DNA from 2 places in the Dyella sp. AD56 genome. Region 2 is predicted to be linked to the other one. Evidence: predicted binding sites of a transcription regulator. Region 2 holds the regulator's gene; the other holds the start of a gene.

Region 1 (7,173 bases), on a different contig from region 2:
GTGCGCGCGGCGCCGGACATCATCCTCGGCTCATGGTGCGGGAAGCGGTTTCGCCCGGAGCGTGTCGCAGCGCGTGAGGGGTGGGATGCGATTCCTGCCGTGCGTGATGGGGCGCTTTATGAGATCAAGTCGCCGATCATTTTGCAGCCGGGGCCGGCGGCGCTGTTTGATGGGTTGGAGGCGATGCATGGGATTTTTGCGGAGTGGGATAGGGGGCGGCGGGGCTGACTTTTGGTGTTGCGCTGTTGGCGCGCGCTGTGGTGAGGGCTCGCGACTTTCTTTTCTCCCTCTCCCTTTCGAGGAGAGGGTTGGGGTGAGGGGTCAATCTAGCCTCGCCGTTTCGCCCATGCCGTCATCCCTGCGGAGGCAGGGATCCAGTGACTTTGCTTTCGGTTGTCGCGTGATCGCGACCTGCCACGACGCGATGTGCAGCTCCGCTGCACGAGCCTTCGGCTCAGTGCTTTTGACCTTCGGGCCCCCTGTGCGGCGGTGAGGGGTGGACGAGAAGGCCCGTAGGGGGATCGGCATGGATGCCGATTCCTTTTCGCCAGGGCAGGATGCCCTGTCGAAAAGCCCGGCCGCCCCTCACGAACTGGCCGGCTTCACCGGCCAGCGCCAAGTGGGGGTGCCCTTTCTTTGGGTTACTTTTCTTTGGGCAAGCAAAGAAAAGTGACTCGGCCTCCGGCAGGAGGTAGAAACGCCCGCCGCGTAGGCGGCCAGATCACCGTGACGCGACAACCAAGCGATACAGAAACTGGATCCCTGCCTACGCAGGGATGACGATCACAACGGTGAGGCTGGATTGACCCCTCACCCCAACCCTCTCCCCGAAGGGGCGAGGGAGTAAGACTGAGGCACGTAATGCTCTTCGCGCGCAGCCTCTGAGCGTGCTTTGAAAGCGCAGCTAAGTTGAAAGAGCAACGCTCTAGATCAGCTTCTCAACAACTACGTGCTGAGAGACAAATCAATTCGGCCGCTGATCCGCAAACGCGTAAACGTGATCCGCCCACTGCGTCGCTTCAAGATAAATCGCCGCCATGCGACGAATCACCTGCGGCTGCACTTCGCCACCGCGCAGGTTGCCTGCTTCCCATGCACGAATCTGATCCAGCAACATGGCAAACGGACCCTTGTTCTCCAGCAGCGCGCTGCTGATCTCGCGAGCGAGCGGCAAATGCCACAGCACGAAATCCATCGGCGCTTCCATCATGGCGTCGAGCAACGAGAACAAACCGGCGGTGAAAGCCATTTCGCGCTGTTCGGCAGGCATGCCCTGCGCCAGTTTTTCGGCCATATGTGCGCGGATCAGCGCAGCGCGCAGCAGTTCCGGCGGACGGTCGCCGGTACCGCTCAGCGCCATGGTGTAGATCCAGTTACGCAGGCGGGCGGCGCCGAAGAAGATGGCGGCCTGCTGCACGGATTTGAGCTGGCGAGGCAGGGCGAAGTAGGCGGAGTTTACGCAGCCCAGCAGCTTGTAGCTGAGGATGGCGTCGTCGCGCACGATCTGGCCCAGTTCAACGGGGCCAGGGTTGCCTTCCTGCAGTGCCTTCATCAGGCGCAGTAGGCTGAGGCGGCTCGCGGCCAACACAGGCACGGCAACCGGTTCGGGTTTGAGCAGGAACTGGCCCTGGATCGCCTGCAAGGGCAGCGATTCGCAGCGGTGATAGGTGTCGTGGTCGTCTACCTGGCCGGCGACGACGTGGGTGCCGCGCGCGTGCAGGTATTCGCTGCGCGAGCGCAGTGTTGCGGGATCGAGCTTGCTGGCATCCAGGCGTACGAACTGCACGATCTTCAGTAGCGGTTCGACCGCGGGATTGAATTCCAGTGTCGTGTCGCCGGCATCGAGCATCAGCGGGCAACCGCGCTGCGCCATGCGGGACAGGCGTTCGACCAATGCGGGATCGGTCGCCGCTTCGGGCTTGAGCAGCACGCCGAAGCGTGGCTGGTGCTGTAGCACGTCGGTTTCTTCCATCAACAGCTCGTGCGTGAGCCGGAGGAAGGTGCGATTGCCACGCACGAGGCGGGCGAGGGCGCCGTCCGTGATGGTGGCGAGTGCGCGACGCATAAGGACGTCTTCGTTCTCGACATCATCCTGGAACACGATCTCGTACGCGAACAGCTCGCGCCGGTTGTCCAGCATGGGCAGGCGAATCACTGGCAGCGGTTGTTCGCTGGCGGTGGATACGTCCTGGGCTGTGGTGATGGCCGCGGCTTCGCTCATGATCGATCGACGTGTGGACGATGGTTGAGTGGGACGGCAATGACGCCGGCAAAACTGGAGCACACGTGGAGGCGTGCGCGCATGTTGATGTTTGCTTAGGCCTCGGCCAGCGGTTGCGAGCGCAGGCTCGTGCGCAGGTCACCCGCGCGGCCGTACACACTTGCTTCCGTCTCGTTGCCGGTAAGTACCGCCAGCGCCTTGCGCACCTGCTGCAGACGGATACCCACGAGGTAGCCATTGCGCTGGTTGAGCTGCTGACAGGCACGTAGCGACTGCAGAACTTCTTGCCACTTCGGTGCCAGCACGCGGCTGGCTTCCGGTGCACCTTGGCTCAACTGCACGCGTTCGCCGTCGAGTTGTTCCAGACGCACCATCAGTTCGTGCTTGTTGGCGCCGGCGTGGTTGAGCGCGTCGACGTCAGCTGTTTCCAAGGCGGAGCGCTCGGTGGTAAGCGCGTCCATCAATTCGCCCACTGCCAGCCGCATCTCCTCGACCGAGGCCGTCAGGGCATGGTCTAGTTCGGCTTGCAGGGACGGGTTCATGACTTGCCGTTGAGCTGGTTGTCGAGCGACATCATGCGGTCGGCGATGCGGCCGGCGTCCACTTTGTAGGTGCCGTTCGCGAGAGCCTGGCGGATCTGATCGACTTTCTTCGTGTCCATGGTGGCACCGTCGGTGGTGCGGGCTGCTTCCTGCAGGGCGCGTGCGGAGTCGGTCAACTGCACGCGGTCGGTGGTACCCGTGCTGCCGGCAGTGGCGTCGCTGGACGTTGTGCTGGCGGGGCTCTGCGTGGCGCTGCTGCCCTGGCCCGTGGGGGGCTGGGGGAGCTTCGGCAAGCCGTTGTTGGAAATGGTGGTGTTCATGGGGTCCGTTCTCTTGGATTGCTGGCCCTGTTGCTGACAGGATCGGCCGGCTGGCCGCAAACTTTAATCGTTTATGCGAGTCGGTTCAGGGAACTGCGAGCACCTCGCCGGGTGCCATGACCATGGCGTCGATCACTTTGCCCGAGCTGCCGTTGCGTACCTTGAGGCGCGAACCGCTGTCCCCGCCACCCAGCGCGACGCCGCTGGCGCGAACCTCGATACCGTTGAGCCGGGATACCAGTTGCACCTGGTCACCCGCCTTCACGGCGCTGCGTCCCCCCAGGGCGGACGGAGTGACGACGTTGCCGGCGCCCAGGGCGCGGGCAAGGGTACGTCCTTCCAGGTCCGCCATGTCACTCACATAGCCATAGCCCAGGCGGGTGATGTCGCGTTCCTCCGTGCGCACGTCGTCGGCGCGTACGCCGTCGCCGCGCTGCAGGGGGCGCACCAGCACCAGCACCTGACGGAAAACTTGCAGTTGCACCGGCACATGCAGGGTCCAGCCGTCCGCGCCGGGGCATCGCACCAGTACGGTCATGCGCGGCATCAGTCGCGCACCGGCTTGCAGGCTGACATTGGTTGCCACGGGGCAGGGCGCCAGTTCCAGCGTTCGCGTATCCAGTTCCGCGGCCTTGGCTACGACACGGCTGCCTGGGGTTTCGTACTGGCCGCGCAACCACTGCTCCGCACTGGCACGCGCCGCCTGTGCCGGCTCCGCGGCATGGGCGGGCAGCACGAGGGCGCTGAGCAGCAAGGTGGCCAGTACGCGCCGGCTCACAAGTCGGCCAGCAACGCGTTGAGCTGGGTGAGCAAGGTTTCGCGCTCGCCCTCCAATTGCTGCATCAACTGCCCTGCCTGATCGATTTGGCCATCGCACAGCAAGCTGGCGAAGGCGGTGCCTTGTTCGCGCAAGCGTGTGCCCGTGGCGCTAAGTGCGTTGGCCGCCGGGTTGCTGCCGCGGCTGGCGGTAAGGCGTTCCAGCGTGCGGCTGAGCGCCTGCGTGTCGAACCAGCGGCGGTCGAGCGCAGCCGGTTCCTGCAGGGCCAGCTCCATAGCCTGGCGCAGACCCTGCGCGGCTTCGCGCACGGTCAGGCTGAGGCTGGCCGGGTCTTCACCGGTTTCAGTCTCCAGCCAGTCCAGAGCGAGGCGATGGCCGAGCAAGGTGCCGCGGCTCAGTGCTTCGGATTGGCGCGTGGTTTCGGCAGAGCGACGGTGCCATACGCCCAGCGCGGCCTGTGCGGCGACGGCGCGTGCGTGCTGCGCGTCCTGGTTTTTATGCATGGTGCCGATGCGCTCGTCCATCTGGCGCAGCGCTTCGCTGCTGTCATGCAGCGAGGTTTCGGTCTGGCTGACGCCGCCCTGGGCGCGGTCGAGGCGCTGCAGGCCTTGCTGTACGTCGCCATCCAGCTGTTGGGAGAACTCCCCAATGGAGCCGGTCACCAGTTCGATCTCGCCGGTGGCCTGGCTGGTCTTCTCAGCCAGTTGCTTGACCTCGTCGGCCACCACGGCGAAGCCGCGACCCGCTTCACCCGCACGGGCGGCCTCGATAGCCGCGTTGAGGGCAACCAGGTTGGTCTGGTGGGCGATCTCCTGCACCACCCCGGTGAGCTTGCGGATCTGCGCCACTTGCTCGGCCAGCTTGCTCTGGTTGCGATTCATGGCCGATAGAGCGGTGCGCAGCAGGCGCAGTTGACCGTCCAGCTCGCTCACGCTGCGCTCGCTGCCTTCGCCAGTCTGACGCGCGTAGCTCAGGCTGGTGGCGATCTGTTGCAGTGATGTCGAGATTCCGGCACTGCCGTCCGTCAAACGACCGACGTCGTCGCGGCTTTCCTGTGCCGACTTGTGCATGGACGCTTGTTCGCGGGCCAATTGTTGGGCCGCGCCGAGCACCAGGCCCAGTTGTTCCATCGTCTGCATGGCGACGGCTACCGGTGGCCGCGTAGTGGACACAGCCGCCAGCAGCGGGGCCAAGGCCTGCGCTGTGCGGGGGTGCCGGGCCGATAGCTGTGCGACCTGCGCCCGGTCACCCGCGGCGGCGGCGCGGGCGAGATCGGCGAGATGCTGGCTCCAGATCAGACTCATGGGTGGATCGTTCCTTCCTATAAGGGTCGCCCCAGGCATCGGCGGCGAACGTCGGAACTTGAGAAGCAAGCGACGTGCCATGAGGGCCATCCCGCGCTCAAGCCGTGGCTGACCCGGCCGATACGCGGGGAGTAAAGGCGGCTGGGCCGCCGCGAGGAAACCGCATGAGCGCGTGGATGGACAAGGTGGAGCAGCAGACCCGGCTGGCGGGGCATAACCGCGTGGCCATACTGCTGTTTCGCATGGGCGACGAGCAGCTGTTTGGCATCAACGTATTCAAGGTGCGCGAGGTCATGCGTCGCCCGCCGATGGAGCGCATGCCTGACGCCCATCCCCTGATTGCCGGTAGCTGCGATTACCGCGGCACCACTATCCCCATCATCGACCTGGCCGTTGCGCTGGGGTACCCCTCGCTGCGCGACGTCACTTCTGCGCACCTGATGGTCACCGAGTTCAGCCGCAGCGTGCAGGGCTTTCTGGTGGCCGAGCCGCAGCGGCTGGTCCAGTGCGACGGCGAGTCGCTCGCCGCGCCGGCGCCCGCGCTGGGCTTCGGCAGCCGCGTCAACGCGGTAACGCGCGTGGACGGTGCGCTGGTGGCGGTGGTGGACGTGGAGCATGTACTGGCCTCACTCAACGCCACGCCCACCGAGCTGTCGGCCCCGATGCAGCGCATCGCCCGGGTCCACGACCTGCAGCCGCGCCGCGTGATGGTGGTGGACGACTCGCTGGTTGCCCGCAATCAGCTGGTGAACCTGTTCCGGCAGATGGATGTGGAATGCGTGGTCGCGACGGATGGGCGCGAAGCGTTGGAGCGGCTGCAGGCCATCGCTGAATCGCCCGGCGAGGAGCGGGTGACGCTGGTGGTGTCGGACATCGAGATGCCGCGGCTGGATGGCTATGCGTTGACCCGCGCAATTCGCGAGACGCTCGCGCTGCGGACGCTGAAAGTGGTGTTGCACAGTTCGATCAGTGGAATTTTCAATGAGGCGATGGTGCGCGAGGTGAATGCGGATCGCTTTGTGGCGAAGTTTCAGCCGGATGTGTTGGCGCAGGCGGTGTTGGATTTAATGCCGGAGAGGTTTGGGGAGTTTTGAGTTTTGGGAGCGGTGCTTGGCTCTTTGCTTTTCTCCCTCCCCCCTTTGGGGAGAGGGTTGGGGTGAGGGGTGGGTGCTCGCCTTAGCGTTTCGATAGAATCGTCACCCCGGCGCCGGCCGGGGTCCAGAGCCTCAGTGTTTGGTTTTAGCAATACGGCGATCTGGCCGCCTACGCGGCGTGCGTTCCGACCTCCTGCCGGAGGCCGGGTCACTTTTCTTTGCTTGCCCACGCACGCGCAGGAGCGCGTGCGAACGGCGAAGCCGGCCCGAAGGGCGGAGGGCAGGATGCCCGGAGTAAAGAAAAGTAACCCAAAGAAAGGGCACCCCGGATGAGGCGCCTTTCGGGCCTGCGGCCCTCCAGGTGCGCGGTCGGGTTCCGGGCTTTTCGACGGGGCTCCTGCCCCGGCGAAAAGGAATCGGCATCCATGCCGATTCCCCTGCGGGGCCTTTTCTCCACCCGCCCGCCGCCTCATACGGGGACCTGGTAGATCAAGAGCTAGAGCCGACGGCTCGTGCCGCTGCGCTGCACATCGCGTCGCGGAGCGTGGCGATGCGACCCAACGTGTTGTTGACGACGTCGCATGTTGGTGTCGGTTAGAAGTAGGGTTCCGCGAGTCTTCCCGGATTCTCGCTGCGCTTCATCCGGGCTACGTTGCTTTCTCTTCTGCCTCGACTTTGATCGCTAAGACAGGAGCAACGCGACCTGTCGCGATGCGATGTGCAGCGCTGCTGCACGAGCCGTCCGCTTTCGCCTTTGACCGTCGGGCCCCCTGTGCGGCGGTGAGGGGTGGACGAAAAGGCCCGCAGGGGGATCGGCAAGGATGCCGATCCCTTTTCGCCAGGGCAGGAAGCCCTGTCGAAAAGCCCGGCCACCCCTCACGAACTGGCCGGCTTCACCGGCCAGCGCCAAGTGG
Region 2 (7,173 bases):
TCGAGCGGCTTGACCCTATCGCCGGTCTTGGCCGCATTTTTGCCATGCGCGGCCTGGTGGAGCTGGCGAAATCATTGTTGAAGCTGCTGCTGATCGGGGCCGTGTTGGTGATGGTGCTCAAGGGTTGGCAGACCGACCTGATGTCCACCGGTCGCGGCGAAGTGGGCGCGGGCACGCTGAAGGCGATGAGCCTGCTTGGCCACGGTGCGCTGTTGTTCGGTTCCATCCTGGCGCTGATCGGCGGCGCAGATGCGCTGTACCAGAAGTTCGATCACACCAAGCGCTTGCGTATGACGCGCCAGGAGCTGAAGGACGAGTCGAAGGAAAGCGAGGGTAACCCCGAGCTCAAGGCCCGTGTTCGCCAGATGCAGTTCCAGATGGCGCGCAAGCGCATGATGCAGGAGCTCCCCAAGGCGGATGTGCTGGTGACTAACCCCAGCCACTTTGCCGTGGCGCTGCGCTATGACGACAGCCGCATGGGTGCGCCGCGCGTGATCGCCAAGGGCATGGACGAGCTGGCGCTGCAGATCCGCCTGGTCGCCGCCAGCCATCGCATTCCCGTGGTGGAGGCGCCGCCGTTGGCACGCGCTTTGTATGCCACCACTCAGCTCGACCGCGAGATTCCCTCCGTGCTCTACGTCGCCGTGGCGCAGGTGCTCGCGTACGTGTTCCAGCTCAAGCAGGCGATGTCGCGCGGTGAGCAGCCGCCGATGGCGCCGCAACCCGATGTCGATCCGGACCTGATGGGTCCCTACAAGCTCTGATGGACTAGTGATGGCAAACGCTACCGCCCTTGGCACTCTCAAGACGCTCGGACGCCGCGGCCTTGGCGCGCCGGTGATCATGCTCGCCGCGCTGGCGATGATGATGCTGCCGCTGCCGCCCTTCATCCTCGACATGCTTTTCAGCTTCAACATCGCGTTGTCGTTGGTGATCCTGCTGGCGGTGATCTACGTGATGCGTCCGTTGGAGTTCGCGGCGTTTCCGACCGTGGTGCTGATGGCGACGCTGTTGCGCCTGGCACTCAATATCGCCTCTACCCGTGTGGTGCTGCTGCATGGCCACGACGGCCCCGGCGCAGCGGGCAAGGTGATCGAGGCGTTTGGTGAGTTCGTGATCGGCGGTAATTTCGCGGTGGGCCTGGTGGTGTTCGCCATCCTCACCATCATCAACTTCGTGGTGGTGACCAAGGGTGCCACGCGTGTGTCCGAAGTGACCGCGCGCTTCACCTTGGATGCCATGCCCGGCAAGCAGATGGCCATCGACGCCGATCTCAATGCCGGTTTGCTCAACCAGGAGCAGGCACGCGAGCGTCGCCAGGAAGTGCGCGAGGAAGCGGATTTCTACGGCTCGATGGATGGCGCGTCGAAATTCGTGCGCGGCGATGCCACCGCCGGCATCCTGATCCTGATCATCAACATCGTGGGCGGTTTTTTCGTCGGCGTGCTGCAGCACGGGTTGTCGGCAGGCGAAGCGGCCAAGACGTACACGTTGCTCACCATCGGTGACGGTCTGGTGGCGCAGGTGCCGTCGCTGATGCTGTCGATCGCGACGGCTGTCATCGTGACGCGCGTATCCAAGTCCACCGACATGGGCAAGCAGCTCGTCGGCCAGTTGTTCGGCCAGCCGCGCGCGCTTGCTGTGGCCGGTGTGGTGCTGGGTGTGATGGGCATGATCCCGGGCATGCCCAACATCGCCTTTCTGTTGCTGGGTGGCACCTGCGGTGGTGCGGCCTGGTTGATGGTGAAGCGGGACCGTGAGGCGCAAGAGCGCGTGACCAAGGCCGCCACGGAAGTGGCTGCGCCGGCCGCCGCGCCGACCGAACGCCTCGAGCTGGGTTGGGAAGACGTGGCCAGCGTCGATCCGCTGGGCCTGGAAGTCGGCTACCGCCTGATTCCGCTGGTGGATACGCACCAGGGTGGCGAGCTGATGGGGCGCATCAAATCGGTGCGTCGCAAGCTGTCGCAGGAGCTTGGCTTTCTGGTGCCGGCGGTGCATATCCGCGACAACCTGGACCTGGGCCCCAACACGTATCGCATCACCCTGATGGGCGTGCCGATGGGTGAGTCGGAAGTGCACAACGATCGCCTGCTGGCGATCAACCCGGGCCGTGTGCAGGAAGGCCTGCAGGGCATCGCCACGCGCGATCCGGCATTTGGCCTGGAAGCCTTGTGGATCGAGTCCGGTCAGCGCGAGTTGGCGCAGAGCCTGGGCTACACCGTGGTTGATCCGGCGACGGTGATCGCCACGCATCTGTCGCACATCCTGCAGAGCCACGCGCACGAACTGCTCAGCCACCAGGACGTGCAGCAGTTGTTGGACCGTCTCGCCCAGACCGCGCCGAAGCTGGTGGAAGACCTGGTGCCCAAGCGCCTGTCGCTGGGCGTGGTGGTCAAGGTCATGCAGAACCTGCTGGCCGAGCGGGTGCCGATCCGCAACATGCGCTCCATTGTCGAATCCTTGGCGGAGCACGCGGGCCAGAGTCAGGATCCCGGCGCGCTCAGCGCAGCGGTACGCGTGGCGCTGGGTCGACAGATCGTGCAGGAGATCTCGGGCCTGGGCACGGAGATCCCGGTTATTACGCTGGCGCCGGAGCTGGAGCAGATCCTACTGGGGTCGCTCGCAAATGGCGGCGTGGCGGGCGCCGCGGTGGAACCGGGCCTTGCCGACCGCCTGCAACAGGGCGTTGCCGACGCCGCGCGCAAGCAGGAAATGAGCGGCGAACCGGCGGTTTTGCTGGTTGCGCCGCAGCTCCGTCCGTGGCTCGCGCGCTTCACCCGCCATGTGGCACAGAACCTGCACGTACTGGCCTACAACGAGGTGCCCGACAACCGCCGCGTGCGATTGGTGCAGGCACTGGGCCGTTAATTTCGAACAGATGAGCGAGGGACGAAGGATGCGTAGCGAGGGTGCAAAGACCGGGCTTTTGATGAGCGCAGCGAGCGTGACGCAAGGCTTGGCCATGCGGTCCCGTCATGCGCACCTCGCCCGCGTCTCGTGGAGCCAGAAGGCATGAAGATCAAGCGTTTCGTGGCCCCGGATATGCGTCAGGCCATGCGCGAAGTACGCGAAGACCAGGGCCCGGATGCGGTGATCCTGTCTACGCGCCGGATGGACGAGGGTATCGAGATCATCGCCGCCGTCGATTACGACGAGGCACTGGTACGCGAGGCCGCACGCCACGGCGCGCCGTTGGAAGTGGAGAACCGTGCGCCTGCCGTTGCGCCGGCGCCCGAAGCCCGTGCCGCTGCTACGCGACGTTCCGACGTCGCGCCGCCGCCGCTGCCGACGGCGAACCGTCGCGATGACGAAGGCGTGACGGTGTCGCTCTCTCGCCGTGCTGCTGCAGCGCGCGTGGAGCCGGTGCTGAGCAGCCGTGTCGCTGATGTTTCCGACTTGCCGGTAGTCAAAGCCGTCGCGGAGATGTCCGCGTCTGTGGACGCTGCCGTGCCCGCAGCGGCCACCGATGTGCCGGCCACGCTGCATCCACTGCTCGAACGCGCCATGCAGGACACCGCGCGCGTCCGCGCCGAGCTGGGCAGCCTGCGCGACCTGCTGGAGACGCAGTTGTCCAGCCTGATCTGGAACGATATGGAGCGCCGTCAGCCGATGCGCGCTCGCGTGTTGCGCGAAATGACCCGCCTCGGCATCGAGCCGGACGTGGCGCGCCAGTTGGTCGACGAACTGCCGGCGGATATCAATGCCGAACAGGCGCGTTACCTGCCGCTGGGCGTGTTGAGTCGCAGCTTGGCCATTGGTCCGCGGGACCATGCAGAGCGTCGCGGTGTCACCGCGCTGGTCGGCTCGACCGGCGTGGGCAAGACCACCACCATCGCCAAGCTAGCCGCACGCGCGGTGATGCGTCACGGCGCATCGCAAGTCGCGCTGGTCAGCACGGATCACTACCGCATCGGCGCGGCGGCGCAGTTGGAGCACTACGGCTGCCTGCTCGGCGTGCGTGTGTATCCCGCCTATGACGCCGACAGCCTACGCCACGTGCTGGAACTGTTGCGTGGCCATCACACCGTATTGGTGGATACCGCCGGCCTGGCCGGTGGCGATCCGCGACTGGCCGAACAACTGGACGTGCTGCGCAATGGCGGCGACCTGCGCGCCTGCCTGGTACTCGCGGCGAACGCGCATGCATCGTCACTGGACGAGGCCGTACGCGCCTACCTGCCGGTGCAGCCCAATGCCTGCATCCTGACCAAGCTCGATGAGGCGCCGAGCCTCGGCGGTGCGCTGTCGGTGCTGATCCGGCATCGGCTGGCGCTGGACTATGTAACGGATGGCCAGCGTGTGCCGGAGGACATCGCCACGGCCGACGCGCGCGTGCTGGTGTGCCGTGCCGCGCAAGCACTCAAGGGTAACGCCCCCGCGGATGACGCGGTGATGGCGGATCGTTTCGGACTGGCGGTGGCGAGCGCATGAACGGTGTTTTCGCAATGAATCAGGCGATGGGGCTGGAGAGCATGCTGCGTGCGCTGACCGAACGACAAGGACGACAGATGCCGGTGCAGGATCAGGCGTACGGACTCAGTGGCGCCGCGCCGCGCAAGCGCTGCCGCGCTATCGCAGTGGCCGGGGGCAAGGGTGGCGTGGGCAAGACCACGGTGTCAGTGAATCTGGGCATGGCGCTGGCGAAGGAGGGTCACAAGGTGATCCTGCTCGACGCGGACATGAGCCTGGCCAACATCGACGTGTTGCTGGGCCTTACGCCCACGCGCCACGTCGGCCACCTACTCGATGGCACGTGCAGCATCGAAGACCTGCTGATGAACGCGCCGCACGGCTTGAAGGTGGTGCCGGCCGGTTCGGGCACGCGCCGCCTTGCGCAGTTGGGCTCGGGCGAGCACGCCGCGGTGATCCGCGCCTTCGACGACCTCGTGTCGCCGCCGGACTATCTGCTGGTGGATACGGCCGCAGGGCTTTCCGACAACGTGGCGATGTTCGCCGCCGCGGCGGACGATGTGGTGGTGGTGGTATGCGACGAGCCGGCCTCACTGACCGACGCGTACGCCTTGCTCAAGGTACTGAGCCGGGACTTTGGCGTACGCCGCTTCCGTATGGTCGCGAACATGGTTCGCAACGTCGGCGAAGCCAAGCAGTTGCATCAGAAACTCGCAAGGGTTTGCGATCGCTTCCTCGACGTGGCGTTGGAGTTCATGGGCCATGTCCCGCACGACGAACGGCTCAAGCAGGCCATCAAGCGCCAGAGCGCGGTGGTGGATCTGTGGCCGTCGAGCCGCTCGGGGCTGGCATTCAAGCAATTGGCGGGTGCGGTCGATACATGGGGTGAACCCGAGCGACTGGGCCTGGATCGCATCGCCTTTTTCAGCAGGCAGGCCGCAGTAGCGACGGGGTGGTGACATGAGTGTGGCTTCCGAATATCTGCAACTGCAAAAGCAGAGTGCCGACGAACTGGTTCGCCAGCACGCTCCCCTGGTGCGAAGGATCGCCTATCACTTGATGGGCCGCCTGCCGCCCAGCGTGGACGTCAGCGACCTGATCCAGGCCGGCATGATCGGTTTGCTGGAGGCCGCGCGCAATTTCACCACCGGCAAAAATGCGAGCTTCGAAACGTTTGCGGGTATCCGCATCCGTGGCGCGATGCTCGATGAGTTGCGGCGTACCGACTGGACCCCACGGTCGGTGCATCGAAAAGTGCGCGAGATGGCGGAGGTCGTACGTCAGATTGAAATTGAAACCGGTGCGGATGCCGAGGACGTCGAAGTGATGCGGCGGCTGGGCATGGGTGCCGAGGAATATCACCAGGTGCTGGCGGACGCGGCGAGTGCGCGCTTGCTCAGCCTTTCCGCACCGGACGATGCGGATGGTGGCGCGGCGTTCGACGTGGCCGATGGCGACAGCCTGAGCCCCGCCGATAGCGTCGAGCACGAAGGTATGCGCGAGGCGTTGGTGGAGGCCATTGGCGGCCTGCCCGAACGCGAGCAGTTGGTGATGTCCCTGTATTACGAGGAAGAGCTGAACCTCAAGGAGATCGGCGCGGTGCTCGGGGTAACCGAGTCACGCGTCTGCCAGATCCACGGCCAGGCCATTGTGCGTCTAAGGGCGCGCATGACCGGCTGGCATGAGGGGCAGGAAAGACAGGCAGGAAAACGAAAAGGGGCGAAGGGCGGATAACGAGGACGCACATCCCAACGGTCGCTGCGCCGTGAAGGGTCGAGCAAACGCTCGGTTGTTGCGCCCTCGCAACTTGTCCCTCGTCCCTGTTTCAACTCAAGTCATACACACGCGCAGCGGAGAAAGCGTTTGGACAAGAATATGAAGATCCTCGTGGTGGACGACTTCTCCACCATGCGGCGCATCGTTCGCAACCTGCTGGTCGAGCTGGGTTTCAGCAACGGGCTGATCCAGGAAGCCGACGACGGCGAGAACGCGCTCACCATGTTGCGCAACAACGCCTTCGACATGGTGGTGACCGACTGGAACATGCCCAATATGACGGGCATCGACCTGCTGCGCGCCATTCGCGCCGAGCCCGCGCTGAAGGGCCTGCCGGTACTGATGGTGACCGCCGAGAACAACCGCGACCAGATCATCGCCGCCGCACAGGCAGGCGTGAACGGCTACATCGTCAAGCCGTTCACTGCCGTCACCCTGCAGGAAAAACTCGGCAAGATCTTCGAACGCCTGGCCGCCAGCGGAGCGAGCGCATGAACGCACAAGTCTCTCTGATGGCCGGCGAAGCGATGCCGCAAGAGCTTCACGACCTGCTGAACAGCCCGAATGGCGCCGCTTTCGAGCAGGCGCTCGATGTGCTGGTGCGTGAGCGCGAACAGCGTGTGTTCCGTGCGCTGGGCTTGCTTGCACGTGACCTGCACGATGCCGTGCGCCGCCTTGGCGGCGACTTGGCGCAGGAAGGCGTGCCGGGCAGCGTCGCCGATGCGCGCAAGCATCTGGAAGACGTGCTGGAAATGAGCTCGCAGGCCGCGCACCGCTCGCTCGATTTCGTCGAGCGCATGCGTCCGCAGGCTGAATCGCTGGCCGAAAACGCCGGCGCAGTGATCGACGGTACGTCTGAAGGCGACGTGGCGCATGTGCTGGCAAAGCAGTCGCAGTCGTTCGCGAATGCGTGCCGCGACGGTCTTGCCGACTTCGTGGTGGCGCAGTCGTGGCAGGATCTTTCGGGCCAGCGCATCAAGAAGGTCG

The links. The regulator FliA, encoded in region 2, starts transcription of late flagellar genes. The targets are predictions, from matches to a motif close to TAAAGTTTNNCNNNCNNNGGCCGATAA.
Region 1: the regulator FliA is predicted to act here: its motif matches at 5,201-5,227, upstream of DyAD56_RS02270 (methyl-accepting chemotaxis protein).

The regions. Positions count from the first base shown of each region.
Region 1 covers NZ_NRDP01000002.1:25,457-32,629, reverse strand. The annotation lists gene DyAD56_RS02300 (cobalamin-binding protein) at 1-228, shown strand, start outside; gene DyAD56_RS23805 (hypothetical protein) at 527-673, shown strand; gene DyAD56_RS02290 (HDOD domain-containing protein) at 965-2,221, opposite strand; gene DyAD56_RS02285 (flagellar protein FlgN) at 2,317-2,763, opposite strand; gene flgM (flagellar biosynthesis anti-sigma factor FlgM) at 2,760-3,083, opposite strand; gene flgA (flagellar basal body P-ring formation chaperone FlgA) at 3,169-3,861, opposite strand; gene DyAD56_RS02270 (methyl-accepting chemotaxis protein) at 3,858-5,165, opposite strand; gene DyAD56_RS02265 (chemotaxis protein) at 5,330-6,259, shown strand; gene DyAD56_RS23800 (hypothetical protein) at 7,047-7,173, shown strand, end outside.
Region 2 covers NZ_NRDP01000025.1:5,023-12,195, forward strand. The annotation lists gene flhB (flagellar biosynthesis protein FlhB) at 1-764, shown strand, start outside; gene flhA (flagellar biosynthesis protein FlhA) at 775-2,868, shown strand; gene flhF (flagellar biosynthesis protein FlhF) at 3,013-4,431, shown strand; gene DyAD56_RS16165 (P-loop NTPase) at 4,446-5,369, shown strand; gene DyAD56_RS16170 (RNA polymerase sigma factor FliA) at 5,371-6,144, shown strand; gene cheY (chemotaxis response regulator CheY) at 6,274-6,681, shown strand; gene DyAD56_RS16180 (protein phosphatase CheZ) at 6,678-7,173, shown strand, end outside.